4 regions of the Shewanella sp. Shew256 genome follow, and region 2 is predicted to be linked to each of the others. Evidence: predicted binding sites of a transcription regulator. Region 2 holds the regulator's gene; each other region holds the start of a gene.
What was found. Region 2 encodes sigma-54, which starts transcription at its own class of promoters, with help from an activator protein. Its sites were predicted from a motif close to GTTGGCACGNNNNTNGNNT; they were not measured.
Positions count from the first base shown of each region.

Region 1: B5P39_RS04570 (DUF1328 domain-containing protein) is a predicted target of sigma-54. The motif match lies at 3,989-4,007, and genes of this name have one in related genera.
Region 3: B5P39_RS07360 (nitric-oxide reductase large subunit) is a predicted target of sigma-54. The motif match lies at 2,857-2,875, and genes of this name have one in related genera.
Region 4: flgF (flagellar basal-body rod protein FlgF) is a predicted target of sigma-54. The motif match lies at 2,810-2,828, and genes of this name have one in related genera.

Region 1 covers NZ_NAJR01000002.1:385,929-393,409, forward strand. Annotated here, with positions in the region: gene B5P39_RS04555 (sigma-54 interaction domain-containing protein) at 92-1,504, shown strand; gene B5P39_RS04560 (diacylglycerol kinase family protein) at 1,598-3,304, opposite strand; gene B5P39_RS04565 (hypothetical protein) at 3,459-3,653, opposite strand; gene B5P39_RS04570 (DUF1328 domain-containing protein) at 3,676-3,837, opposite strand; gene B5P39_RS04575 (DUF6572 domain-containing protein) at 4,243-4,557, opposite strand; gene pfaD (eicosapentaenoate synthase subunit PfaD) at 5,187-6,833, opposite strand; gene B5P39_RS04585 (hotdog fold thioesterase) at 6,962-7,481, opposite strand, start outside.
Region 2 covers NZ_NAJR01000006.1:46,767-54,247, forward strand. Annotated here, with positions in the region: gene kdsC (3-deoxy-manno-octulosonate-8-phosphatase KdsC) at 1-205, shown strand, start outside; gene lptC (LPS export ABC transporter periplasmic protein LptC) at 202-762, shown strand; gene lptA (lipopolysaccharide transport periplasmic protein LptA) at 749-1,300, shown strand; gene lptB (LPS export ABC transporter ATP-binding protein) at 1,297-2,028, shown strand; gene B5P39_RS12535 (RNA polymerase factor sigma-54) at 2,134-3,609, shown strand; gene hpf (ribosome hibernation promoting factor) at 3,638-3,925, shown strand; gene ptsN (PTS IIA-like nitrogen regulatory protein PtsN) at 3,928-4,371, shown strand; gene rapZ (RNase adapter RapZ) at 4,368-5,222, shown strand; gene B5P39_RS12555 (HPr family phosphocarrier protein) at 5,209-5,484, shown strand; gene mgtE (magnesium transporter) at 5,674-7,038, shown strand; gene B5P39_RS12565 (molybdate ABC transporter substrate-binding protein) at 7,114-7,481, opposite strand, start outside.
Region 3 covers NZ_NAJR01000003.1:375,656-383,136, reverse strand. Annotated here, with positions in the region: gene norR (nitric oxide reductase transcriptional regulator NorR) at 1-334, opposite strand, end outside; gene B5P39_RS07360 (nitric-oxide reductase large subunit) at 527-2,812, opposite strand; gene B5P39_RS07355 (potassium/proton antiporter) at 3,436-5,160, shown strand; gene B5P39_RS07350 (LpxL/LpxP family Kdo(2)-lipid IV(A) lauroyl/palmitoleoyl acyltransferase) at 5,335-6,261, opposite strand; gene hldE (bifunctional D-glycero-beta-D-manno-heptose-7-phosphate kinase/D-glycero-beta-D-manno-heptose 1-phosphate adenylyltransferase HldE) at 6,364-7,481, shown strand, end outside.
Region 4 covers NZ_NAJR01000007.1:80,281-87,761, reverse strand. Annotated here, with positions in the region: gene flgB (flagellar basal body rod protein FlgB) at 1-45, shown strand, start outside; gene flgC (flagellar basal body rod protein FlgC) at 48-464, shown strand; gene flgD (flagellar hook assembly protein FlgD) at 489-1,268, shown strand; gene flgE (flagellar hook protein FlgE) at 1,331-2,692, shown strand; gene flgF (flagellar basal-body rod protein FlgF) at 2,865-3,608, shown strand; gene flgG (flagellar basal-body rod protein FlgG) at 3,619-4,407, shown strand; gene flgH (flagellar basal body L-ring protein FlgH) at 4,420-5,094, shown strand; gene B5P39_RS14420 (flagellar basal body P-ring protein FlgI) at 5,106-6,197, shown strand; gene flgJ (flagellar assembly peptidoglycan hydrolase FlgJ) at 6,215-7,369, shown strand; gene flgK (flagellar hook-associated protein FlgK) at 7,410-7,481, shown strand, end outside.

The DNA of each region.
Region 1 (7,481 bases), on a different contig from region 2:
GCTGCTTATTATCGGCAACTCTTACCGTTGAGATTGTTAAAATTTCACGGCTGGCATACAGTGGTGCTTCATTCACAGGGAGTGGCACAAGATGATCCGACCAACGCTTTTCTATCATCTACAGGACTTCGAGACCGAGCAGGCATTAGTACAGCTCGAGGGCGCGCAGACCTACAACAAGCTACGCAGTACCGATGATTTATCTTGGATTACTCAGCTGGAAGCCAATCGTATCGATGTGGCGATCCTTGAGCTGCCCCGTCTAAGTCGTGAAGATTACTTAGCCTTACTCGAGTCCAGCGCCATTGCGGATGTGGAGTTTATTTTCCTCTCCGACGGCCTGCCGAATCCTCACCTCGATAAACTCTTGTCCAAATACGCGGGCTACCATTTCCGTAAGCCCATCGATATGTCATTGCTGTGCGAAACCTTAGCGGATTTTGCCCAGCATTTGGTTGCCAACACTTCGACGCGCATTCGCCCCTTTGCCAGCGAATTAGACCAATATGGTCTGCTGGTGGGCTCCTCATTACCTATGCACCGTTTGTATCGCACTATTCGCCGCGTGTCGGCCGCCGAGAGCAATGTGTTGATTATCGGTGAGAGTGGCGCGGGTAAAGAACTGGTCGCCAATACCATTCACTTAGCCAGCCCACGGGTGAATAAGCCCTATATTGCGATTAACTGCGGCGCCTTGAGCCCAGAATTGGTCGATAGTGAACTCTTCGGTCATGTAAAAGGCTCTTTCACTGGCGCGAATCGCGATCATCAAGGGGTATTTGAGCAGGCCGAAGGCGGCACCTTATTCCTCGATGAAGTCACCGAAATGCCGCTCGAGCATCAAGTTAAGCTATTAAGAGTGCTCGAAAATAATGAATATCGCCCCGTCGGTAGCCCTAAGGTGCTCAAGGCGAATGTGCGTATTGTGGCGGCGACAAACCGCGATCCTCTAGTGGCGATTGAGCAAGGGCAGCTGCGGGAAGATTTGTACTTTCGTTTAGCGCATTTTCCCATTCAAGTGCCGCCATTGCGGGAACGCGGGGAAGATATAGTGGGTCTTGCAAAGCATTTTCTGGCCTATCGCAATGCGGCGGAAAAACAGAGCAAAGTGTTCTCGAACACAAGTTTAGAGGCGATTGTAGCCCACACTTGGCCGGGGAATGTGCGCGAGTTAAAGCATGCTATCGAGCGCGCTTATATTCTGGCGGACCATGAGATTACTCCTGAGCATTTACAGCTTACGCCCAGTTTGGAAAAAGAGGCCACTGCGGAGGAAAATGTAGTGATCCCCCAAGGTATGCGCCTTGAGGAGCTGGAAAAAATCGCCATTTACCAAGCGCTTGAAACGAGTCAGGGCAATAAGACCGACACCGCCGAGCAGCTTGGGATCAGCGTTAAAACCCTCTATAACAAGCTCAGTAAATATGAGCAGGAGTCAGACGCTCAAACCGTTGTTGCTGATTCCGTTAGCGAAGATTCCGTTAGCAATAGCGTCGCCAAGTAGTAACCTACATTAAATGCCTGAAAATAAGCTAATGCATTGATTCAGCTTTGATTCATAGTTGATTCAGAGTTGATTCTGAATGTGTTAGCTTATTTATGACTCTGACTGCGGTTCATCATTTTGCGCTTGATAGGGCACAAACACCTTTAAAGAGGCGGGCAGGATATCGATATTGAGTTCCTCCGGCTCACAAATCTCGCCATCAATCACATACTTGCATGGGGGCTGACTGCTGAGCTTCACCTTTTTCGCGTGGGCGTGTTTCACTTTACCCGTGTTGCCCGTGCTGCCCGTGTTGCTCGTGGCCGCAGAGTCGCTATTGGCGGCCTCTTTAATCCAGCCGGTAAAAGCCAGTTCAGCCAGACTGATAAGCTGTTCATTCGGCTCATTATTTGAATCTAACCAAGTGATATCCAACAAGCCGTCGGTCATATTGGGCTCGCCCTTACCTTGGGCGAGTAAGCTGGTAAAAGGTGCGGCATTGGCAACCACTAGGCTGTGGGTTTGCACTGTCATTGGGGCTTGGTCATCTAAAGTCAGCTGCAACTCGAGGTTGGTGTCGGTGTTCACCGCGCGCCACAAACCATCGAGGTAGGCGAGTTGGCCGAGGGCATTTTTACGCTCGCGGCTCGCCGACTCAATCATTTGTTGCTCAAACCCAATGCCGACCAGCAGTAACACCAGCCGCTCATTGCAACGCGCCGTGTCTATAGTCTGTGTCTGGCCTTGGATAATATTATCAAGGGCTTGGGAGACGGCATTGAGCTTACTGCTTAAACCAAAGAGGGCGTGTGACAGGGCATTGGTGGTGCCTAGCGGGATAATGCCTAAGGTGATATCGCTGTCGATAATCTCCGCCGCGACCTCAGTGACTGTGCCATCACCCCCGCAAGCGATGATGATATCGGCTCCCTGAAGCCGTGCTTTTTTCGCTTGGGTTTGGGCGCTAATCTCAGGTGTGGTGAGCGCTAACTGCACCTCAAAATAACGTGTCAGCTCAGTGCAAATTTGTTCGCCATGACTCTGCCATTTACCCGCGCCAGAGACGGGATTAGCGATAATCCAGGCTCGCTTATGTAGTTTGATTTCCCCTTGAGTGTACATTTGCTCCAGCGCTTTAAGTTGCCAGCGATTTAACCCTGCGGTTTTACGAATGTTTTTAATCTGTTGCAGCACCTCGGCAAAACTGAGTTCGGGGCGACGGCATACAAGATAAGCGGCCAGCACCATCACGGAACGCCCGCGGCCGAGCGCGCAGTGGATTAATACCCGCTTTTGGGCGCGCACTTGGCGATGTAACCAGTTAATCGCCTGATTTAATTGGGCGCTAGTCGGTACACTGTGGTCAAGAATAGGGATATTCAGATAGTCGATATGCTCCTCATACAGGGACACATCGAGGCCGTCGAATTCGGCGGTGACATCTAAAATGGCGTTAATGCCATAACGATTCAGTTTAGGTAGATCGGCAGCGCTTAAGCGGCTACCCAAGTACAGATATTTATCAATGGCTTGCATTGAAGGCACGCTATCCCGGCGCCGTGCCCAGAGATTATAGAGTCGGCATCCTAATAAAAATGGAATAAAGCCCCAACGAATATACCAAGGGATGGATCCATCCTGACGTTTTCTAAAAATACTGGCGAGATTAAACCAATAGGCCGAGCCGACAAGGGCGAGGGATAGGCAGGTCCATGCCCAAATAAAGGTGAGAATGGGAGAGTGCCCTGTTATGGCAAAATAGCCAAATAACAGCGCTCCGAACAGATAGAAATACTTAATGTGGATCCTACTCAGCATTGGCATCTCCTCCATCAATAAACGGCGAGCCTCAGGGAAACCCACTTTATCGTAACCAATGTCTGTCGAGATAAAGTGACTCGGTGGTATTCACTTGAACTGTGGTTCCCCTGATAGGCTCGTTTGCGGGACTCACTACTCTCCGTTATCCGTCCTAGCAGCGAGTATCTTTCGCTTTAACGCCTTCTTTCAGTTCTTCACAGGCATCTTCAATCGCATTGCCGGTATCAGTGATGGCTTCATCGATTTTTTCGCCTGCATCCTCGGCGTGGTTGTCGCTACAGGCTGACAGCCCAAAGGTTAATAATAAGGCTAAAAATGCTGTGGTAATCATGGTCATAGGTTTCATATCGATTCTCCTTTTATCCAATTTAAGCGCGTGGTGCCTTGCCCAGCAGGGAAATCACAAGTAATACAATAAATAGGAAGAAAATAATCTTTGCGATCCCCGCTGCGGCGCCAGCGATCCCCGTAAATCCAAACAGTCCGGCGATAATGGCCACAACCAGAAACATTAAGGTCCAACCTAACATAGCCACCTCCTTTGTCTTATTTCGGTTTTTCGGTCTTCTTCACTCTGCACATATACGTCGAGCGAGCTAGTTACTGGGTGAGTTGAATAAGCTAGGTTACGTCTTACATCCCGTTATTACTCAATCTCGCAATAAACTCACAAAGGATATATTGCGAGCTTAATGCCAACTTTGAAGTTATTTGCTAATGCACTGATTATTGTTGTAATTTTTAAATGCTGTATTGGCGGGAGTATTGGCAGATATAAGTGTGATAGGCAATTTTTACCTACGATTCGGTAAGAGTTGCAGTGAGGAAATAGAGGGAAGCAGCATAAAAAAGCCGATAGCTTTTGAGTATCGGCTTAGATTAAGGTATCGATTGCAAAATTGAGAATACGACTACAGTTAAGTGATACTATTTGGCTAAGTGAAAACCTGATAACCAAACTGAATTCCTACTTGATTAATGATGTCTGTGCATTGTGATAGGAACCGCGTAGCTAATGCTGTTGGCTCATATTTGCACATAATATTAATTTTAAACTCTCTTCCACGTGAATCTGGATAGCTTTCAAATACCTCGCCAGACTCGAGAAAAGTCAAGTAGATATTAATCTTTTCCTGAAGGAGCAAGAGATGCTTATCATCCCATTCCAAATGATCTGAGATTGTTAGCACGACGACACCTTCATTATCTATTCCAATGGCGTCAATTGAATCTTGATCTTCTATGCTCATAGATATTCAACTCTAATGGATTACGGCAAATCTCACCTTCAACAATTTGAAGTGGCAAAGCTCAATGTTATGATTTTATTGTTTATTTTTAGTTGTGACTCATTTCTATCAGAGCCGGGGCATCAGTTCAGTTCTTTGGGTTTTGTATAACGAATTGTTTGTAATGTATTGAATATTAAGGCTCGATAATAAGGATTATTTGAAATAATGTACAAAACGATACTTTTGAATGATAAAAATCCTTATTAACAAACCATGCTTTATATAAAGTTTTGGGACGATTGCATTTATCAAGGTCTCCCACCCAATTTTAAATCTTGCCTCATGTATTGGATTGATTGTAGATAAGTGTTGCAGGCGAGCGTTGTCGCGCTACGTTCTGTGACAAGAGTGACCATCGGAAAAAGGGATTTTTCCGTTGAGCCCCCAAGGATGGGTTTACGGCGTGCCACTGAAGTGGCAATGCAGAGCGGAAACGGAACTCCAATCGGTTTTTGGCATTATGTATTCGATTGATTGATAGCAACCATGCCGAGCGGAAGTTGACCCATAAATGAATCAAAAATTGAAGTCAAAAAAAGCGGGTTAAGTTTTCACTTAACCCGCTCAATAAAGTTTACCAAAGCGAATTAGCAGCGTTGCAGTGGTTTCCAGCGTTGCAAGCTGACCGGAATACTTACCCCTTGGGATAACAACAGGTTAATCCGTGCTTGGTAGGCTGCGCCTTGCATTAAATGTTTAGCTAAATCGACCGCATTGCGCTCGCGGTAATCATCTAAATAACTGCCTTTAGCCCAGGCATTAAAGGCGCCGAGGGCTGGGCCTGCCCAAATCTGATAATCCATTTCGCGGCCAACTTCACCCGTGTTTGACCAGCGGCTCGAAAGACCTAAATACCAACGGAAAATCAGTGCCATTTTGCGTTTAGGATTGTCCAGTGCGCGCTCAATTTGCTTAGGATCGCGCTCATTAAAGTGCGCCACAGTGCCTGCCCAAATCTCATCTAACGAGGCGCGAAACACTTGCTCTTCCAGCTTTTGTCTTTCCTCTGTCGGGATCGCCTCAATCGAGTCATAGCGGGTGTAAATCTCATAGAGTTTATTGGCACGCATCGGGAATAGGGTACCGCGCTTAACCACTTGTAACTTAACGCCCATTTCGAACATATCGGCGGCGGGCGCCATAGTCACATCGGCCATTTCGGTGGTGGCGAGTAACTTACGGGTATGTTCGCTGGCTCCCGCCTCAACACAGGCTTGGTTGATTGAGCCGGTGACAATATAGGCCGCGCCCATATTGAAGGTCGCCAGCGCCGCATCTGGCGTGCCGATACCCCCACCTGCGCCCACACGGATCGGCGTCTTGTACTGGTACTTGGCTTGAATGGTATCTTTGAGCGCCAAAATGGTCGGCAATAACGTGACCAGAGGACGATTGTCGGTGTGACCGCCTGAGTCGGCTTCGGCGGTAATGTCATCGGCCATAGGGACAGATTGCGCCATTAGCATTTGGTCTTCGCTGATAAGCCCTTCGTTCACTAATTGCTGCAGCATCTTAGTGGGGGCTGGCTCCATAAACTTGGTTGCCACCTCGGTACGGCTGATTTTAGCAATCACTTTATTGCCAATCACAATCTCGCCGTTGGCGTCGCGACTCAGGCCTGCGGCGCGGTAATAGACGATTTGCGGCGTTAAGCCCAAGAAAGCCGAGGCCTCAACCGTACGCACTTGATGCTTGAGGAAGAGTTCGACACTGCCACGCTCAAGCGCTGGCTCGCTCGGGCTGTGGATCAAGTTAAAGGCGTAGGGGCCATTGGGCAATGCCGTTTGAATGCGTTTAATCGCGGCTTCAACGCGAGATGGAATTAACCCTGCCGCGCCAAAGGAGCACAAAATGCCCGCCTGACCTAAGGCGATAACTAACTCTTCCGAGGCAATGCCGTTGGCCATGGCGCCCGCGTAATAGGCGTATTTCACCCCATGCACGCGGCGAAAATTACTGTCGCCCAAGCTTTGGGTGCCAAGGGCGGGGGCGAAGGCACTCACAGGATGCAAACCATTGCTTTTGTGTAAGCTATTGCTGGGTTCTACAAGACCCACCACCTCGGCGCTTTGGGCTATGCCTAGGCCTTTCTCGGCATGATTGACTAAGTAACAGGCTTGATTGAGATCTTTAAGTTTTTTGCCAAGGGAATCGATATCGAAACTGATGGCGGCTTCATCAACCTGCCATGGCCAAGGACTGAGCTTATTATTATCGAGTGTGGTATTCGTCATTTGGGCTATTCACTTTTAGGTGTTTGGGGCCTGAATTTGTTTGCCGCAGTGGGGTTATTTCCTTGCACTGCGGCTGTTGTGTACTGTTTAAGCTAACTGTTGTTAATGCCGCAAGTTAGGCGCTAGCGCTATGCCTCTTCGATGCAGATTGCGATATCGGTTACCTCATAAATGCGCAGGCCATCCTTACTCAGGTTGGCATCGCCCTTGATGATGCGTTTACCGTCTTTATCTTCAATGCTGGTGATATGCACATCCAGCGACATCTGTTTGTTTAATGGATTAATTTGACCGCGATACTTCCATTTAATTTCTGACAGAATTTGGCCAAATTTCGGATTATTGAAACCTGCACCTAGGTCTTGGTTTATGGCATAGGTTTGCAGTAATTCGATAATCGCCTCGACACCTAGGGAGCCTGGCATTACAGGATCCTGATGGAAATGGAACTGGAAGAACCAATCGCTCGGGTCAATAGTGCGCTCGGCGTACAAGTATCCCAGACCCTTCTTACCGCCAGTTTTGACAATCTCGGCCTTATCGATAAAGTTCAGCTGACCACCCGCGAGGCGGTAGTGTGGCTTGCCCTGAGGCGCCACAAAACTGCGGCCATTTTTATCTAACAGATTGATTTGGCTGTCGGCTTTA
Region 2 (7,481 bases):
CTATATCGGTGATGATATTGTCGACTTGCCGGTGATGAATGTGGTCGGCTTGGCCGTCTGTGTTGCCGATGGTCATCCCTATGTCCGTCAACATGCCCATTTTGTGACTCACTTGAATGGTGGACATGGCGCACTCAGGGAACTCACGGATCTGCTCTTGCTGAGCCAAAATAAGTTCACTTCCGCCCATGGGATGAGCATATGAGTCGTGTGACCCTCGCCATTATCGCCTTTTTTGGTACTGCGCTGGTGCTATATTGGCAAGTGCAGCAAAAACGCGGTGGCGATACGGATGACAGCTTGAACGTCAGTGACAGACCCGATTACATTATCGAAGATCTGCGCAGCATTGAGTTTAATGAGCAAGGGCAAGTTAACAGTCGCGTCACGGCAAAGCACATGGAACACTATGAGCTGAAAAACCAAACCGACTTTACTGAGCCCGTTTATCTTGTCTATCCCGACCAAGGTAAAGCAAAATGGCAGATCCGAGCCGATCAAGGTCGACTCAACAAAGATACCGGCAAGGTTGTATTAGAAAATAATGTTATTATCGATGCCATCAGCCCTGGTGAACCCATACAGACATTGTCCACCAGTTTTTTAGAACTCGATCTCAACACTATGATAATGACCTCTGACCGCATCATTTACGTCACAGGGAAAGATTTTAATATTCAAGGGCAAGGCCTTTATGCCGACCTTAACGCGCAGGAAGTGCAATTGACCAGTCAGGTAGTAGGAACCTATGAAGCAAAATAACATATTACTTGCCGGCCTAATGCTAATCACCAGCATGAGCGCCTTCGCCAAGGTTGGTGACTTACAGCAAGAAGTGAAAATTAAAGCCGTTAGCCAAACTGCGGACATTAAAAACAACCAGATCATTTTCTTCGGTCCGGTTGAAGTCACCCAAGGATCGATCAAAATCCATGCAGATCAACTACGTGCATTTTCTGCCGAAGGGGAAAACAGCAAGATTTTAGTGGCAACCGGTAATCCTGCGACGTATAGCCAGATCCTCGACGATGGACGCCCAGCTTCAGCGAGCGCGAAAGAAATTCGCTACGAAATGGCGACCCGCACCCTAACTTTGACGGGCTCAGCGAGCCTAGACCAAGCGGGTAGCCAAGTGACGGGTAACCTCATCCGTTACGATATTATTCAGCAAAAATTGATCGCTGAAAGTACGGGTAGCGGTGATGATCGCGTGATTACCATTATTCAACCTGATAACTATCAGGAAGAGATCAAGAACCAGCCCGCGGACAAACCTGTGAAAAAACAGGACTCTAAATGACCCAAATCACCTTAAAAGCACAGAATCTCGCTAAGAGTTATAAGAGTCGTCAGGTTGTGAAAGATGTCAGCCTGACGGTGAAAACGGGTCAAGTCGTCGGCTTACTCGGCCCAAACGGCGCAGGTAAAACCACCACCTTTTACATGGTCGTGGGCTTAGTCAAAAGCGATAAAGGCCATATCTTTATCGACGATGATGATTTAACCGCCGATCCCATGCACCTGCGCGCCCGTAAAGGCATTGGTTACCTGCCACAGGAAGCCAGTATCTTTCGCAAGCTGACCGTGCACGACAATATCATGGCAGTACTGCAAACCCGTAAAGAGCTCAATCGCGATCAACGCGAAGAAGAGCTGGAACATCTGCTCGAAGAGTTCCATATCACCCATATTCGCGATAGCCAAGGCATGTCGTTATCGGGCGGTGAACGTCGCCGCGTCGAAATTGCCCGCGCCTTAGCGGCCAATCCCAAGTTTATTCTGCTCGATGAACCCTTCGCCGGTGTCGACCCGATTTCGGTTATCGATATCAAGAAAATCATCGAACAACTCAAGAGCCGAGGCCTTGGGGTACTGATCACAGACCACAATGTACGCGAGACCTTAGACGTCTGTGAACATGCCTACATTGTCAGTCACGGAAACCTGATTGCCGAAGGAACTCCCGCAGAGATCTTAGACAATCAGCAAGTTAGGGCTGTGTACTTAGGTGAACAATTCAGGCTATAGTTACTTAAACAGAGCCAATTAGCCTTGAATTTTGGCTTATAAGCGCCATCAATATGATAACAAGCGGCCTAAATTCAAAATAATAACGTAGGGATCAGCGGTAACATGAAAGCGTCACTCCAGCTCAAACTGGGTCAACAGTTAACCATGACGCCACAACTCCAACAGGCCATTCGTCTGTTGCAATTGTCGTCATTGGAACTGCAGCAAGAGATCCAGCAAGCCTTAGACTCTAATCCTCTTCTCGAGCTGGAAGAGGAGCAGTTCGACGCGCCTACCGAACGTAAGCAAGATATCGCCGATACCGACTTTAGCGAAACGACGGCCCAGCCACAGGAACAAGACAATTCCACCGTGGACATTGCCGAGTCGCTGACCAAAGAATCCCTGCCCGAAGAACTGCCCATGGATACTACTTGGGATGAAGTCTTTACCGCCTCGCCAAACTCAGGTTCTGGCGCCAGCCGTGAAGATGACATGCCCTTCCAAGGGGAAACCAGTGAAGGCCTGTACGAACATTTAGAATGGCAAAAAAACCTCACGCCCTTCTCTGAAACCGATTTAGCCATCGCCACCGCGATTATTGATGCCATCGACGATCAAGGTTATCTCACTCAAAGTACTGAAGATATCCTCGAGGCCATGGGCAATCCAGAGATAGAACTGGATGAAGTCGAAGCCGTGCTCAAGCGTATTCAACACTTCGATCCCGTTGGTGTCGCCGCAAGGGATTTAAGCGAATGTCTGCTTATCCAACTCTCCCATTTTTCGCCGGATACCCCACACCTCGAAAACGCCCGTATGCTGATCAAAGATCATTTAGATCTGATCGCTGCCCGCGACTTTAGGTTGTTGATGCGTAAGACCAAACTTAAAGAGGACGAGTTAAGGGACAGCATAGCGCTGATCCAAACTTTAAACCCTCGCCCCGGTTTGCTCATCACCCCTGTTGATGAAGAATATGTCATCCCCGATGTGTCGGTATCGAAGAAAAACGGTCGCTGGGTGGTCGAGTTAAATCCAGATTGCATGCCAAAAATCAATGTTAATCAGCAATATGCAGCCATGGCGCGCAGCACCAAAAGCCAAGCCGATAGCCAATTTATCCGCGGGCATCTGCAAGAGGCCAAGTGGTTTATCAAAAGCCTTGAAAGCCGTAACGAAACACTGCTCAAGGTGGCAAACTGCATAGTGCAATATCAACAGGGCTTCTTCGAATACGGTGAAGAAGCCATGAAACCTATGGTCCTGAACGATATCGCCGAGGCGGTAGAGATGCATGAGTCCACCATTTCACGGGTGACGACGCAAAAATACATGCATACCCCAAAGGGACTTTTTGAACTAAAATATTTCTTCTCAAGCCACGTCGGGACTGATGATGGCGGTGAGTGCTCATCCACGGCAATCAGAGCCTTCATTAAGAAACTGGTTGCAGCGGAAAACCAGAAAAAACCATTAAGCGACAGCAAGATGGCACAGCTTCTGGCAGAACAGGGAATTAACGTTGCGCGCAGAACCATTGCGAAGTACAGAGAAGCGATGCTTATTCCCCCTTCCAATCAGCGTAAAAGTTTATAGCCTAAAATGGAAATCGGAGGACGTTTATATGCAAATAAACCTGAGTGGACACCATATCGAGATTACTGAATCGTTACGGGCTTATGTTGAGGAAAAGTTTTCAAAACTTGAACGTCATTTCGAACAGATCAATAATGTGCACGTTGTGCTCAATGTTGAGAAAATGCAACAAATTGCCGAAGCGAGAATCAACCTCACCGGTGGTGAAGTCTTCGCGACTTCAGAGCATGCAGATATGTATGCTGCCATAGACGTCCTGATCGACAAGCTTGATCGTCAGGTTATTAAACACAAAGAGAAGTTAACAAAACACTAGCAATGGAACTTCGTACCATACTGCGGCCGGAATGCACGACCTGCGCCACTCCGGGCAGTAAGAAAAAGGTACTGGAACTTATCAGCGACTTAGCCGCTGCCCAGTACCCCACCCTCTCATCTCAAGAGATCTTCGAAAGCCTAGTGGCGCGCGAAAAGATGGGGAGCACAGGTATAGGTAACGGCATCGCCATTCCACATGGTCGATTAACCGATATAACACAACCCATAGCCATATTGGTGAAATGTGAGGAGCCGATAGCCTTTGATGCTATCGATAAACAACCTGTCGACATTTTATTTGCGCTGCTGGTGCCTGCTGACCAATGTCAACAGCACTTAAGCACTTTGTCCTGCATGGCTGAAAAGCTCAGTGACAAGCAAATATTAAAACAATTGCGCAAGACGCATGATGAAACGGAACTCTATCAGGTAATCATTGGATGAAACTGGTCATAGTGTCAGGGCGTTCAGGCTCAGGCAAATCGGTCGCACTTAGAGTGCTTGAAGATCTCGGCTACTATTGTGTCGATAATTTGCCTTTGCCTTTGATTGGCAGTTTGCTTGAACAGCTCAAAGGCAGTAACGATCTCGTTGCTATCAGTGTTGACGTGCGCAATTTACCAGAGCAAGACAAAGTGCTGGTTAAACAGCTTGCCAGCCTGCCTACGGGCACTGAACTCACCAGCTTCTTCTTAAACTCCAGCGATAAAGTGTTGCTCAAACGCTACAGTGAAACGCGGCGCTTACATCCCTTATCTAAGAGCCGAGTGTCACTGCAAGAAGCCATCAAGCTTGAAGGCAAATTGCTCGAGCCGCTGTCACAGCAGATGGATCACTATATAGATACCTCGAATCTGAATATCTATGAACTCAGCGACCAAGTGCGGCAAATACTCCTTGGCAGTGTCGATAAGGAACTGGTGATCAACTTCGAGTCCTTCGGTTTTAAGCATGGTATGCCGACCGAAGCTGACTTTATGTTTGATGTGCGCTTTTTGCCAAATCCCCATTGGGAACCGGAGCTTAGACCTCTCACCGGTTTAGATGAACCCGTAGCGGAGTTTTTAAATCGCCAGCCACTGGTGAATAAGTTCATCTGGCAAATCGAGAATTTGCTCGAAACCTGGTTGCCCCATTTAGAGCGCAATAATCGTAGCTATCTCACGATTGCGATTGGTTGCACAGGTGGCCAACACCGCTCAGTCTATGTAGCTGAGCAACTAGCTAAACGTTTTAGTAATGGCAAACATAAAGTCAATGCGCGCCATCGAGAGTTGAGCCATGCCAAAACTTGAGCGCCAAGTCACCATCTGCAATAAACTCGGCTTACATGCCCGCGCCGCCACAAAGCTCGTAGTGCTTGCTTCTGAGTTTGATGCCAGCATTACGCTGATCCAAGGTGAAAAACAGGCCTCTGCCGCCAGTGTATTGGGTTTACTCATGCTCGAGACGGGCATGGGTAAAACCATCACCCTCATCGCCGAAGGCCCGGATGCCGAGCCTGCACTTAATGCCATTTGTGCCCTTATCGACGCTAAGTTTGACGAAGCCTGCTGATGGTATCATCTCGATGATCCCTGCCGGTATTCAGTATCCTGTTTGGTTTTGATTTCAGCACCTTATACCAGTAAAACACATTTGTGACTCGACGCCCTCCCGTGCGCTAAATTACAATGTACTGCTGCGCTTTGGCTTAAGTCCTCAATAGCTAAACGCCAACCCATCCACCGCCGCCATGGAGGAAACATGCCTGTAGAAGCCTCAGACAGTTTACAAGCCGAACACCGTCTCGACCAACTGAGTCAAGCCCTCAACAGTGGTATGTTTGTGCATGTCAGGCAAATGCTGCAAAACATGGCGGCATCGGATATCGCATTGATTCTAGAGTCCTCGCCCCCTAAAGCGCGGCAAGTGTTATGGCAACTTATCGATCAAGATCAGCTCGGGGATATTCTCGATGAACTCAGTGAAGAGTTAAAAGACCCATTGATCCGCGCCATGAGTCCTGAACGGGTCGCCAAGGCGACCGCCAGTATGGATACGGACGATCTCGCTTATATCCTGCGAAGCTTGCCGGATACCGTCTATAAGCAAGTATTGCAGTCTATGAGCCTGCAAAACCGCCAGCGGGTCGAGCAGGCGCTCTCCTACCCCGATGAAACCGCGGGCAGCCTAATGAACACAGATACAGTGACCTTAAGGCCCGATGTGAATATCGATGTGGTACTGCGTTATTTGCGCCAACGGGGCAATCTGCCCGACACCACTGACACCTTATATGTGGTGGATAAACACGATCGCGTACTCGGCGGGGTTAAACTTGCGGATCTGCTCACCTGCGATCCCAATACTCATATCAGCAGCATTATCGATACCGATATCGAGAGCATTCCCGTGGGCATGTCCGACAGCGAAGTGGCGCAACTTTTCGAGCGCCATGACTGGGTATCCGCACCAGTGGTTGATAGTGATGGCAAGTTACTCGGACGTATCACCATCGATGACGTGGTGGATGTTATCCGTGAAGACGCCGAGCACTCCATGATGGGGATGGCGGGGATGGACGACGATGAAGACACCTTCGCCCCTGTGGTAAAGAGTACTTTCCGCCGTTCACTCTGGCTGACGATTAACCTGTTTGCCGCCCTATTAGCAGCCTCTGTCAGCAATATGTTTGAAGGCACAATCGAACAATTCGCCACGATTGCGATTTTAATGACGATTGTACCGAGCATGGGCGGGGTCGCGGGTAATCAAACCTTAGCCCTAGTGATCCGCGGGATTGCCTTGGGCCATATTGGCCAGAGTAATGCCCGCTGGCTGATTGGCAAAGAACTCGCCATTGGCTTTTTGAACGGCCTCATGTGGTCGATTTTGGTGTTTATCGCGGTTTTAGTTTGGAAAGATGATATGGCGCTTGCCAGCCTGATTGGCGGTGCAATGCTCATCAATATGACAGTCGCTGGACTGGCTGGCGCCAGTATTCCGCTGATCTTAAAGCGTTTAAAAGTAGATCCGGCGTTAGCGGGCGGTATGGTGCTCACCACAGTCACCGATGTTATTGGCTTATTTGCCTTCCTAGGATTAGCGACCTTGTATTTAATGCACTAGCACAGGCCTAAGCCTTGCTAAAACGAACAACAAAAATGGCGCCATAGGGCGCCATTTTTAATAGATCGATTAGCACTATTTTTTAGGTGGCTGAAAGCCATAGCCCGTTAAAATCGCTTGTCCCTCAGGGGATAAAATAAACTCGGCCAGAGGCGCGGCCGCACTATTGGCATCCTTCAACACCAATAGGCCATAGTCGGCGCCAACGGCTAACTCTGGCGGTAAATCGACAATCTTGAGGCTCGGCACTTCTTTTTGTGCCAGCACCGCATTGGTGCAATAGGTTAAGAACACGTCCGCCTGCTTATTTTCCATCACCCAAGCATAGGGATTACGATCTTTGGGCGGTTTAGCACTCTCAGGCCCACCCGTTAGCTGCAATGCTTTGGTTTCTAATGTGGTTTTTGCATTAGCTTTTAAGGCCTCGGCTTTCGCAAACACTG
Region 3 (7,481 bases), on a different contig from region 2:
GAACCTTCAATGCCCCGGTTTGATTGGGGATCAAGCCATCGTAGGGATCGGCAAGTTCACTGTCGGCGGGAAAGCGCACTATATCCCCCGCCCGGGCAATGGCCTCAAGCCTTGGATGTTCATTCAGGATAAAGCGTCTGCCGAGCACATCCTCGTTCAAACCGTCGATAGCCAGCGGGGTAAAATAGTGTCCATGGAAGGTCAGTAGCGCTGCCGCGTCACAGTGCAGGTTAGCTCTCACCGTATCGAGCAAGCGTGAGAAGCGGTCTCTGTGGGCTAAACCAGAGGTGATATCCAGTGCGATACGGGTAAGGTCAGTTTGACTTAGGGCCATAAAAACTCCTGCAGCGAGGTTCCCCTGATTTATAGCATTGATTGTTATATTGACACAGGTTGTTTAGACACTGCTAACCGTTAATGCGGTAAGGCTATAAAAGCGTGGTAAACGATAAACGGCGCAGGCCATCACACTAAGCAACCAAGGTGCCTAAACGGCACCTTGGTCAGACAGGATTAATCGCTGTGGTTAGTGATTTGTTTGTAAGACTTCCTGTTGCACTTTGGCCGGTTTATTCAGGGCTTTTCTGATCAAATCGATTAAGAAGGCGCCCATTAAGAGACCGCCGATGCTGAAGATGACATCCCCAAACATGCGCATCCAAACCAGCCTTTCAACCAGTGGACTATGGATCACTTCTGGCGAGCGGGCGAACCAATATCCATGGTCGATGACGGCAAAAAACTGTGTAATCCCCACGGGCAATAACGACATGAACACCATAGCCGCTAGGCCAATGTTGAGGCTCCAGAAGGCGCCTTTGAGCATTTTGTCATTCCACTGAATATTGCCGGTGAGGCCCCGCAGACAGAAGAGCATCAAGCCCATGCCCAGCATACCGTACACGCCCATAAAGGCGGCGTGACCGTGGGTGGCCGTGGTGTTTAGTCCTTGAATGTAGTAGAGCGAGATAGGTGGATTGATTAAGAAGCCCAGCATACCTGCACCGACTAAGTTCCAAAACGCAGTCGCCACAAAGAACATAATCGCCCAGTGATAACGTTGCATCCAGCCACTGGCTTTGCGCAGACGGTAGGTTTCCATCGCTTCAAAACCAATTATGGCGAGGGGGACGACTTCTAAGGCGGAGAAGATGGCGCCCCAAGCGATCACTGAGGTGGGTGTGCCAGTAAAGTAGAGGTGGTGTAGGGTGCCAATCAAACCTCCTGTTAAGAAGATCACTGTTGTGAATAACACCGCACCGTTGGCACTGCGACCGCGGATTAACCCTAAACGTACCAACATCAAGGCGATAACGGCGGTGGCAAAGGTTTCGAAGAAGCCTTCAACCCACAGGTGTACAACCCACCAACGCCAATATTCTGCAATCGCTAAGTTGGCGTGTTTACCCATAAAGAGGCCGGCGCCATAGAACAAGCCAATCGCCACACAGGAGGCATAGAGTACCCAAATTACAGGGCGCATCTCGCCTTGCACTTTGAGGGCGGGTTTGATGGCGGCGGTGACTAAGGCTAGCCATATCAATAATCCGACGAGGAGTAGGATTTGCCATACTCGGCCAAGATCTATGTATTCATATCCTTGATGACCAAAGAGGAAATTCATATCGAGGTCAAAATACTGCTGCACCCCAATCCATTCGCCGGCCATCGAGCCAAGCACCACGACGACTAAGGCTACCCAGAGTACGTTAACGCCGAGACGTTGATATTTAGGTTCATAACCCGATAAGGCGGGAGCAATATACAGCCCTGTGCCTAACCAGGCCGTGGCTATCCAAAATACTGCTAATTGGGTGTGCCAAGTACGAGTCACTGAGTAGGGGAGTATTTCCGAAATAGGTAAGCCGTAAAACTCTTGGCCTTCAACCGCATAGTGGGCCGTGATCCCGCCGAGTAAAATTTGCAGTAAAAACAGACCAATTGCTGTGATGAAGTATTTGCCGACGGCTTTTTGTGAGGCGGTGGGTTTAGTGAAAAACAGCGGATCTTGCTCCGAGGGCTTGGGCAGACTTTCATGCTTGCCGCTCGCATGGTGCCAGATCAATCCGCCAATCCCCGCAATTAAGGTCACAATACTGAGTATCGACCAGACGATATTATCCGAGGTCGGTGTATTGCCTAGTTGGGGATCGAAGGGCCAGTTATTGGTGTAGGTATAGGGTGCATCCGGGCGTTCTGTGATTGCCGCCCAGGCTCCCCAAAAGAGGAACGCATTGAGTTGTTCGCGGCGCGCTAGATCGGGCACAGTGCCTTCTTTCATGGCGTATTGTTCACGAAGGCTGCTGAGTTCTGGATCGCTCCCAAACAGGGATAAATAATGCTGCTCGACCTTATCTATCGCTTCGATACGAGTGCTAGACAAGCGAATAAGCACTGTGCCATCGGCCTGTGGCTCGACGCTGTTATGGCGTAAATCTTCCCTTAAGGCTTGTTCAAGCCCGGCTTTTTGCTGGGCACTTAATTGGGTGAACGGTGTTTGATATTGCTGCTCTGCGCGAATATCGAGCCAAGCTTCGGCTTCTCTGTGTAACCAGTCGGCGGTCCAATCGGGGGCAACATAAGAGCCATGTCCCCAAACCGACCCCAGTTGATGGCCGCCCATGGAGCGCCAGACCAATTGACCTTGTTCGATATCATTTTCGCTAAACACAACCTGACCATTTGCATCGGTAAATGCAGTGGGGATCGGCGGTTTTTCCCGATAAATTTCACTGCCTATGCTCAGCAGCACAGTGAATGAAGCAATCAGCACAACTAACAGTGCGATAGCGGTGAGTTTTTGTTTGCTCATAAGTCTCCTTGATGCAACGTCATTTTGATACGTTTCACCTGCTATTGCGTAATACGTGCCAAGCCTTTTTGTTGTTGAAAATAAAGAAGAATATAAATTTCACTCTATGCTTGATTGTCTTTTTGATACTGAATATTGATTGTTGATATGACAGTGATTGTCTTTATGACATCTTTAGAGGCTTGTATGTCGATAACACAATGGAAAAGGTGATTTTATCTATGCTTTCAAGTTATTGCAGAGTTTAACTGGACTTAAGCCGACTTTTAGCGAATACAGCATATTTTTATATGGTTATCCTCGCGATTTTGGCGGTATACAGTGAGTTTATATGGAATGCTATTTTTAAATATATTGATAAATAAAGATTTTATCTTGTTTATGAGCTTGAGTTTATGTTCGGTAGGTGTTTATGGTTGTACTGGTTTTTATGTAAAAGTTAGTCAAAATGGCCTTTCACTGAGGATTTGGATGTAGATGTTTGAAATTTAATATTTAAAACTCCATTAATTTGCATTTTTTATGCTAGTATAGAAACACAAAAAATTTTCAATTGAGTCATTTTTAATCTGGGTGATTTCTTTATCGTTTAACTAAACACTCTTGTATTTAAGGAGGCATGTGTGGATGCAGATTCCATCAATAGTTTTTTTCTGATCGGTGCCTTGCTTGCCGCTGTGAGTGTTTTGTTAAGTCCCGTGTCTTCGCGCTTGGGTATCCCTATCTTATTAATTTTCCTCGCAGTAGGGATTTTAGCCGGGGAGGATGGTCCCGGCGGTATTCTGTTTGACGACTACTCAACCGCTTATCTTGTCAGTAACTTAGCCTTAGCCATTATCTTGCTCGATGGCGGTATGCGCACGCGGGTCGCGAGCTTTAGGGTGGCACTGTGGCCGGCATTGTCGCTGGCGACCTTTGGGGTCGCTATCACCACTAGTATCACGGGCGTAATGGCCGCATGGTTATTTGACTTACACTGGTTGCAAGGCTTGCTGGTGGGGGCAATTGTCGGCTCCACTGATGCGGCGGCGGTATTCTCGCTATTAAAGGGCCGTAGCCTTAACGAGCGTGTTGGCGCGACGCTGGAAATCGAATCGGGCAGTAACGACCCAATGGCGGTGTTTTTAACCGTGACCCTGATTGCCATCCTCGCTAATGTGGACGCCGAGTTATCCGTAAGCTTTATGCTGATAAGCTTTATCAAGCAGTTTGGCTTGGGGATTTTCCTCGGTCTTGGCGGCGGTTGGCTGCTGTGGAAGTTGGTGAATCTAAGCAAGCTTGCCGAAGGCTTGTATTCGATTTTAGTGCTCAGTGGCGGTCTGATGATTTATGCCGCCTCGAACAAACTCGGCGGTAGCGGCATTCTGTCGATTTATCTCGTCGGTCTTTTCCTCGGCAACAAGCCTACCCGTGGTCGCCATTCCATCCTAAACGTATTGGATGGCATGACTTGGGTTAGCCAAATCGGTATGTTCCTCGTATTAGGGCTGCTGCTCACACCGTCTGACTTGTTGGATATTTGGTTACCGGGCTTAGCGTTAGCCTTTGGGATGATCCTGTTTGCCAGACCGTTAGCCGTATGGCTCAGCTTGCTGCCCTTTAAGAGCTTTAGCAGCCGTGACCGCTGGTTTATTTCTTGGGTCGGATTGCGTGGCGCCGTGCCGATTATTTTAGCGGTATTCCCTATGATGGCGGGATTACCGGGGGCGCAGTTGTACTTTAACTTGGCATTCTTCGTGGTATTAGTGTCACTGCTAGTACAAGGGGCGTCCCTCACCACGGCGGCACGTTTAGCTAAGGTTGAGTTGCCACCTAAGCCGTTGCCGATTTCACGCTCTGGGGTTGAAATTTACCCTAGCAGCGAGTGGGAAGTGTTTGTGTACCATCTGAGTGAAAACAAATGGTGTATCGGCGAACCGCTTAAACGCCTCTCAATGCCAGATGGAACAAGGATTGCGGCGGTATTTCGCCATAATACACTGTTGCACCCATCGGGCAGTACCTGCCTCGAAGCGGGGGACATTTTGTGTGTGCTTGGGCAAGAGAAGAGCCTAGAAGCCTTAAGTAACCTCTTTAGTCAGGCACCCGAAACCAAGGAAGTGCCACGTTTCTTCGGTGACTTCTTTATCGATACCGAGGTTAAGCTGCTGGATCTGGCGCCGATTTATGGTCTGGAGTTAGATGAAGCAACCGGCGATATGACGGTCGCAGATTTAGTGGCGGCAGAATTAGGCTCGCATCCGGTACTTGGTGATCAGTTCCTATGGCAGTCACTGCATTGGGTAGTTGCAGGACTCAATGAAGGCAAAGTCACCAATGTGGGTATTCGCTTACCGGCAGAGGCTTAATCAGTGCTTAAGCCTGCTATGCAGGGCTTAACAGGAAATGATGCTTAGGGTTTCAAGCCCTCAACCCTCAACTATGCCTTAAACCGAAAGTTCTAAGATAAAAAATGCCAAGCAATTTCTTGGCATTTTTTTATCCGCTTTTAAGCACTTATTTCAAACAGATAGAACGAAAGCTTATTTATATAAGGACTTGTCCGTTGGATCTGGGCGAGTCTTAAAGCGGCGGTGAAGCCACATATATTGGGCGCGATTTCTATCGATAATCCCTTCGATAATTTTGTTACCGCGAATGGCGTCGGCTAGCTCATCTTCACCGGGGAAGTTCTCGAGCGGCGGCATAATCTCAATATGGTAACCCTTATCACCTTCGGTGCGCTCCACAAAGAAGGGCAGCACTTTGGCCTTGCCGAGTTTAGCCAGTGTGGTGGCACCGGTAATGGTCGCAGCATCGGGCACGGCATAGAAGGGAATAAACACCGCACTCGAACGCCCAAAATCCTGATCGGCGGTATACCAAATCACATCGGGATTGCGTAAACAACGCACCATCTGGCGTAGATCGCGTTTCGGCACTAAGGCTTTGTTTGAGCGTAAGCGGCCTTTGACCTGTAGGTATTCCATCACCGGATTGTTGTGTGGACGGTACACCCCAACACCGGGTTGGAATTGACCAAAAATACGCGCGCCCATTTCCAGTGGTAAGCAGTGCACGGCAAATAGAATCACCCCATGGCCGGCATTCAAGGTGTCTTGCACGTATTCTTTGCCGGTGATCTGCATATGTTGTTGGATTTTTTCATCGGTCCACCACCAGGCATTGATGGTATCGAAAATCGCTTTACCCGTTTCTTCAAAGTTACGGGTCAGCAGGGCTTCGCGCTCTGACTCGGGCATGTCGGGGAAACAGAGGGTTAAATTGCGGCGCGCGGTATGGGTTCGACTGCCTGCAATAGTCTTAACTAATCGGCCTAATCCTTTACCTAACTTCATCTGCCACGAGAGAGGTAACACTTGGGTAATCCGCATCACTAACACCCCAAACCACATGGGCCAGTGCTTCGGATGATATAAGGATGATGAAAACTCAGCTTTCTCGACCACAAAAATACTCACTACTTTTGAAAATTACTGCTTATTCTAACTCATATTTTGCTGAAAATTAGGTACAATCACGGTTTAATTTCTGCAATAGATAAGAGCGCTATGAAGGTTTCTCTGCCAGCATTTGAAAAAGCCAAAGTGTTAGTTGTCGGCGATGTGATGTTAGATCGCTACTGGGTTGGGCCAACGGGTCGTATCTCGCCCGAAGCGCCAGTGCCCGTGGTGAAGATCAACCAAGTCGAAGACAGACCGGGCGGTGCGGCCAACGTGGCGCTAAATATCGCGACCCTCGGCGGTCAAGTGCAATTGGCGGGGTTAGTCGGCGAAGATGATACCGCTAAGGCGTTAACCCTTGGCGTGCAAGCCCTCGGTGTTGAGCCACAGTGGTTGAATATTGCCGATAAACCGACCATTACCAAACTGCGGGTACTGTCGCGTAACCAGCAGCTCATTCGCCTCGATTTTGAAGAGTCCTTCGATAAGCAGGATAGTGCGCGTTTGCTTAAACAATCCGAAGCCTTACTCGATTCGGTCGATGTAGTGGTGCTGTCGGATTATGCGAAGGGTGCTATCGATAAGCCGCAGGATTTTATTGCACTGGCTCGCGCTAAAGGCGTGAAAGTGCTTGTTGATCCAAAGGGTTCCGATTTTAGCCGTTACCATGGCGCTTCACTCATCACACCCAATATGAGTGAATTTGAAGCCGTGGTTGGTGCGGTAACCTCTGAGGCGGATTTACTTGAAAAGGCCCGTGGCTTACTCAATAAGCATCAGTTCGACGCTATCTTAGTCACTCGCTCCGAAAAGGGCATGACCTTAGTGACGGCCAATGCCCCAGAGTTACACATTCCCACGGTGGCCCGTGAGGTGTATGACGTGACAGGCGCCGGTGATACAGTGATTTCAGCTCTGGCGACCTCACTCGCTGCGGGCGCAGAACTGCCGCAGGCGTGCGCCATTGCCAATACCGCTGCTGGAGTTGTTGTGGGTAAATTAGGCACTTCAACCGTGTCACGTATCGAGCTGATTGAAGCCTTAGCACTGCACCACGGTGAGTCGGGTTTTGGGGTAGTGAGTGAAGATCAACTTGCCTATGCCCTAGAGCAAGCTAAATTGCGCGGCGAGCGAGTGGTGATGACCAACGGTTGCTTCGATATTCTGCACGCGGGGCACGTCAGTTACCTCAAGCAAGCCAAAGCCTTAGGCGACAGATTGATTGT
Region 4 (7,481 bases), on a different contig from region 2:
GACAGTAAGTTTAGTGGCATGAAGAAAGCGTTGAGAGGGGATTGATCATGAGTTTATTTAGTATTTTTGATGTGGCGGGTTCTGGCATGTCAGCTCAGTCTGTCCGCCTCAATACCACCGCGAGTAACATTGCCAACGCCGACTCCGTTTCCAGCAGCATAGATAAAACTTACCGCTCTCGTCATCCGATTTTTGAAGCGGAAATGGCCAAGGCGCAAAGTCAGCAACAAGCCTCTCAAGGTGTGGCGGTAAAAGGCATAGTTGAGAGTGATAAACCCCTATTAAAAGAGTATTCGCCGGATCACCCGATGGCGGATGCGGATGGCTTTATCTACAAGCCGAATGTGAATGTCATGGAAGAAATGGCGGATATGATTTCTGCCTCTCGCTCATATCAGATGAATGTTCAAGTCGCTGAAGCCGCAAAATCTATGCTGCAACAAACACTTGGGATGGGTAAATAATATGCGCTATTTAGGAGGTAAGCTGTGAGCCTCATTAACCAACTTAGCCAGACCTCGGCTCAGACGACTCAAACTAAGAGTCAATCGAATACGGTGGCGACTAATACTACGAGCACAACGAGTACATCAACGGGCAATCCTTTTTTAGATGGCATCCGTTTGCCTAGCGAATCCATTGTCCCTGAAGCCAAGAGCCAGCAGCTGACACAGGAAGATTTTTTCTCGTTACTCAGTCAGCAGTTGTCGATGCAGGATCCGTTTAAGCCCGTCGACAACGATCAGATGATTGCGCAAATGGCATCCTTTTCGACCGTGGATGGTATTTCGAAGCTTAACGATGAAATCGTCAATTTAAACAGTGTGATGACCTCGAGTCAGGCGCTGCAAGCATCGGGATTAGTTGGACGTAAGGTATTGATCCCAACCGATACCGGCAATGTGTCGACCGAAAGCCCTACCTTGAGTGGTGTGGTGAGTACGCCAGATAAAATTCCTGTGATTAACGTGCGTGTACTGGATGATAAAGGCCAAGTGGTCAGTACCTTTAACATCGATGGCAGTGATGGCGGCAACATCCCTGTGACATGGGATGGCCTGAATAAGAATGGCGAGCCTGTCAGTGCCGGTAATTACACCATTAAGGCCAGTGGACTTGTCGATGGTAAATCTCAAGAGCTTGCCGTCTCGACCTATGCCCATGTGACCAGTGTTTCGTTAGGCACTGCAAGCACTGGGGCGATTCTGAATCTTCGCGGTGGTGCAGGTATTAAGCTCTCTGATGTACTCGCGGTATCAGAAACCTAATTTGTCAGTATTAAGTTGGACCTGAGTCCTTAATTGAATTGAGTGAAATGTAGAGGTGAATTATGTCGTTTAACATTGCATTGAGTGGCATTTCTGCTGCACAGAAAGACTTAAACACTACAGCGAACAACATCGCGAATGCTAATACCATTGGCTTTAAAGAATCGCGTGCTGAATTTGCGGATGTTTACGCTAATTCAATTTTCTCTAACTCTAAAACTGCCGTTGGTGGTGGTGTGGCAACGAGCCAAGTGGCGCAGCAATTCCACCAAGGTAGTTTGCAGCTAACCAATAACTCTTTAGATTTAGCGATCAAAGGGGGCGGTTTTTTTGTGACCGCATCAGAGATTGGTACTTTAGATCATCAGTTTACCCGTGCTGGTGCATTTAAAGTCGACAAAAATAATTATATGGTTGATTCAGCTGGTAATTATTTACAAACCTTCCCTGTAGATAAAGACGGTAACTCGACATCAGTCAGTTTAACCACCGCTAAGCCAGTACAAATTCCTGATACTGCTGGTAGCCCTGTTCAAACCGAAAACGTGACTATGCAGATGAACTTGAACGCGAAAGAAGGTTCACTCGATCCTGCTGCCTTTGACCCGCTGGACTCCAAAACCTATAACAGCGTGACCTCGATGACGATTTACGACTCACTCGGTGAGCCGCATATCATGACCACCTATTTTGTGAAGCCAAATAACGGCTCTTACAACGGTGAAAACAACTGGGTTGCCTACTACGCGATTGATGGTAAGCAAGTGGATGTATCTGGCCCTGCGGGGACTTATCAGACAGATACCAATGGTGACGGTACGGCCGATGGTACTGGGACAGCCCAAACCACTGGCGGTTGGAAAGGTTCAGTGTTGAAGTTTAACTCTGTCGGCGTGTATACCGGCAGCGATCCAGCGGTCGTGACGACCGAAGCATTAGGCGTGGGTGGTGCTGGCGTGTTAGGCCCTGGTGCCGATGGTACTCAAGATGTGACCATTAAGTTTAATGCACCGACTCAGTATTCGGCGCCGTTTGCGGCAACCGAATTAACGCAGGATGGTACGACAGTAGGCCGTTTAACAAACGTTGAAATCGGTGAAGATGGTTTGATCACCGCCAGCTACTCTAACGGTTCAACCGTGCCATTATCCCGCGTTGCCTTAGTTCGCTTTGCCAACGAGCAAGGTTTGACCCAAGTAGGTAATACTTCATGGAAAGCCAGCCTTGAGTCGGGTCCTGCGCTTGCGGGTGAACCAAACAGCGGTACATTCGGTAGCATCAGTTCTTCGGCGTTAGAGCAATCTAACATCGACTTAACGACTGAGCTGGTGGATTTGATTTCGGCGCAACGTAACTTCCAGGCCAACTCCCGTACCCTCGAAGTGAACAACACCCTGCAACAAACTGTACTGCAAATTCGTTAAACTGATTTCTCCCTTTTCTAAGTGTTGCCGCTGGCGGCAACACTTAGCCTCTTTTGGCCTTGTAGCTATTCCCTCATAATCTTCTCCCAATTTATCAGTAAATTAGCCGTTAATTTTATTGGCATGATGCTTGCTTTGCTATTGTCAGGTTGAAAATTTGACGGAGCAGTCTGTGGACAAATTCCTCTACATATCCATGAGCGGAGCTAAGCAAAACATGAATGAGTTGGCATTGCGTGCCAACAACTTAGCTAACGCCAATACCGATGGATTTAAGTCGGATATGGCGCAAGCCAGATCGATGCAAGCCTTTGGTGAAGGATTGCCATCGAGGGTTTTTGCCATGGTCGAAACCCCCTCCGCCAATTTTCGAGCAGGCCCCATCAAAACCACAGGGCGTGATCTTGACGTTGCCATTAAAGGTGATGGTTGGTTCGCAGTGCAGGCAAAGGATGGTAGTGAGGCCTATACCCGTTCAGGAAGCTTAAGTTTCGACTCAACAGGGTTATTGCATAACGACCGCGGTAATCCTGTGATGGGCGATGCGGGGCCGATTGTATTACCGTTGCCGATTGAAAAAGTCACCATTTCACAGGATGGCATTATCTCGGTACGTCCTCAGGGCGCGACAACGGAAGTGATCGAAGAGGTGGGGCGATTAAAGCTGGTGAATCCTGGCAATGCGCAAATGATGCGTGGTGAGGATGGGTTGTTCCGTTTGGTATCGGGGAATCCGGCGCCAACCGATCCAAACGTGTTTGTTGAGAGTGGTGCTGTAGAGGGCAGTAACGTCAATCCAGTGGATGAGATGGTGTCCTTAATCGACCTACAGCGACAATTTGAATTGCAAGTGAAGATGATGAAAACCGCGGAAGAAAACGACCGCGCGGCTTCTTCATTAATGCGGATTAGTTAGGAGATAAATTATGCATCCAGCCTTATGGATTAGTAAAACTGGCTTAGACGCACAGCAAACCGATATTGCGGTGATTTCAAACAACGTCGCGAACGCCAGCACCGTCGGCTACAAAAAGAGCCGCGCCGTCTTTGAAGACTTACTCTATCAAACTGTTAACCAAGCGGGGGGCATTAGCGCCTCGAACACTAAGTTGCCAAATGGTTTAAATATCGGTGCGGGTACCAAAGTGGTGGCCACCCAAAAGATGTTTACCCAAGGCAATATGTTGACCACGGATAACTCACTCGATCTGATGATCGAAGGCCCTGGCTTTTTTGAAGTGCAGTTACCCGACGGCACCACGGCTTATACCCGTAATGGTCAATTTACCTTAGATGACACTGGGCAAATTGTAACGCCAGGTTCGGGTTATGTACTGCAACCTGCGATCACCATTCCTGAAGATGCGACCAGTATTACCGTATCTGCTGAAGGTGAGGTTTCTGTTAAGACGCCGGGCGCCGCAGAAAACCAAGTGGTGGGGCAGCTCAGCATGTCCGACTTTATTAACCCATCGGGTTTAGATCCTATGGGACAAAACCTGTACACCGAAACCGGTGCCAGTGGCACGCCTATCCAAGGCACAGCATCACTCGATGGTATGGGGGCGATTCGTCAAGGCGCGTTAGAAACCTCTAACGTAAACGTGACCGAAGAGCTGGTGAATCTTATTGAAAGTCAGCGGATCTACGAGATGAACTCCAAAGTGATTTCGGCGGTCGATCAAATGCTGGCTTATGTGAATCAGAATCTATAGAGGCACATTATCATGGCTAGATATTTTATATTGGCCGCTGCGCTCTTGCTTACGGCATGTAGCTCTACCCCCAAGAAGCCGATTGCAGATGATCCTTTCTATGCGCCGGTATATCCCGAAGCGCCGCCAACCAAAATTGCCGCGACAGGGTCAATTTACCAAGACAGCCAAGCGGCCAGTCTCTATTCGGATATTCGCGCCCATAAAGTGGGTGACATCATCACTATCGTGTTGAAGGAAGCGACTCAAGCGAAAAAGAGCGCGGGTAATCAGATCAAAAAAGGTTCTGACATGTCGCTCGACCCCATTTATGCCGGTGGCAGCAATGTGTCGATTGGCGGGGTCCCTCTCGATTTACGTTACAAAGACAGCATGAACACTAAGCGGGAATCCGATGCCGATCAAAGCAACAGCTTAGATGGCAGTATCTCCGCCAACGTGATGCAAGTGCTCAACAACGGCAACTTAGTAGTGCGCGGCGAAAAATGGATCTCTATCAATAACGGCGATGAGTTTATCCGAGTGACGGGGATTGTGCGTTCGCAGGATATCAAACCGGATAACACTATCGATTCAACCCGTATGGCCAATGCGCGTATTCAATACAGCGGTACTGGTACCTTCGCCGAAGCGCAAAAAGTGGGCTGGTTAAGCCAGTTCTTTATGAGCGATTGGTGGCCCTTCTAAGGAGTCGTATCATGAAATTGAAACTGATTTTAGCGGTTGCCATGCTGGTGTTTTCACTGCCTAGCCAAGCCGAGCGCATTAAAGATATTGCCAATGTTCAAGGGGTACGTAGTAACCAATTGATTGGTTACGGCTTGGTTGTCGGTTTACCCGGTACGGGCGAAAAGACCCGTTACACCGAACAAACCTTTATGACCATGCTGAAAAACTTTGGGATTAACTTGCCCGATAATTTCAGACCCAAAATTAAGAACGTGGCTGTGGTGGCGGTGCATGCGGATATGCCGGCCTTTATCAAACCCGGTCAAGAATTGGATGTCACCGTATCTAGCCTAGGTGAAGCCAAAAGCTTACGCGGTGGCACTTTATTGCAAACATTCCTTAAAGGGGTCGATGGCAATGTGTACGCGATTGCCCAAGGCAGTTTAGTGGTCAGCGGCTTTAGTGCCGATGGTTTGGATGGCTCTAAAGTCATTCAAAATACGCCAACCGTGGGTCGTATTCCTAACGGTGCGATTGTTGAACGTAGCGTCGCAACGCCATTTTCGACTGGCGATTATTTGACGTTCAACCTACGTCGCTCGGATTTTTCTACCGCGCAGCGTATGGCCGATGCCATCAATGACTTGCTTGGTCCCGATATGGCGCGGCCATTGGATGCGACCTCTGTGCAGGTTAGTGCGCCAAGGGATGTGTCACAACGGGTGTCTTTTTTAGCCACGCTCGAGAATATCGAAGTGGAGCCTGCTGAAGAGTCTGCCAAAGTGATCGTGAACTCCCGTACTGGCACTATTGTGGTTGGGCAGAACGTCAAGTTATTGCCAGCCGCGGTAACGCATGGTGGCTTGACTGTGACTATTGCTGAAGCAACTCAGGTGTCACAACCTAATGCCTTAGCGAATGGTCAAACAACAGTGACGAGCAACAGCACGATCAATGCGAGCGAAAGCAATCGCCGGATGTTTATGTTCAATCCTGGCACGACCTTAGATGAGTTAGTGCGAGCCGTAAACTTGGTGGGCGCGGCCCCTTCAGATGTACTTGCTATCCTCGAAGCGTTAAAAGTGGCAGGTGCTTTGCATGGTGAACTTATCATCATCTAATTTCTGTCGGGAAAATCATGGAAAAGCTTTCAAGTTCATCACATTTTCTTGATCTGGGCGGGCTCGACTCCCTGCGCGCCCAGGCTCAGAAAGATGAGAAGGGCGCCTTGAAAAAAGTCGCCCAACAATTTGAAGGCGTGTTTGTGCAAATGCTGATGAAGAGCATGCGTGATGCGAACGCAGTATTTGAATCCGATAGCCCACTCAACAGCCAATACACTAAGTTTTATGAGCAAATGCGGGATCAGCAGTTATCCGTCGATTTATCGGATAAAGGTGTGCTGGGACTTGCAGACATGATGGTGCAGCAATTATCCCCCGAGTCGAGCCAGTTTACGCCCGCATCCGTGTTGCGTAATGACGGCGGCATGAAGCTGCAACATGATGCCAAAGCGTTCAACATTCCCGCGCAAAGCTCATCAACTGCAGAAAACCAAAGCGCTGCTGCGCCAGTCGTTGCAGCCCAAGGCGTGCCAGTCTCGATTGCGCGCCCAAGTGTTGAGATGGATAACGCCGATGGCGTGACGTCTTCCTTAGATATTGATAGACCCGAGCGTTTGTTGGCCATAGATACGCCAAGGCCTACTTGGTCAGAACAGCCCTTATCGCCAATCGAACCTGTGATCAGCGGCCAAATCTTGCCGACGGCGGCATTTAGGGAGACGCAAAAGACCCTTAAGTTTGGTAGCCGTGAAGAATTTTTGGCGACGCTCTACCCCCATGCGGAAAAAGCCGCCAAAGCCCTTGGCACTAAACCCGAAGTGTTATTGGCACAATCGGCCCTTGAGACGGGCTGGGGTCAAAAAATTGTCCGCGGCAATAATGGCGCGCCTAGCCATAACCTATTCAACATTAAAGCCGACCGTCGTTGGCAAGGTGATAAGGCTAACGTGAGTACCTTGGAATTTGAGCAGGGTATTGCCGTTAGACAAAAAGCCGATTTTAGGGTGTATGCCGATTTCGAGCACAGTTTTAACGATTTCGTATCCTTTATTGCTGACGGTGAGCGTTATCAAGATGCCAAGAAAGTGGCGGCGTCACCGACTCAGTTTATTCGCGCATTGCAGGATGCTGGCTATGCCACCGATCCTAAATATGCTGAAAAAGTCATTAAAGTCATGCAGTCCATCAGTGAAGAGCTGAAGTCGATACTGCCAGGAGAAGACAAATGATCATTCTTCATAGGATGTTAGTGTTGGGGAGTATCGGCTGATGGCTATCGATCTATTAAATATTGCCCGTACCGGCGTGCTCGCATCTCAGTCGCAACTGGGGGTGACCAGT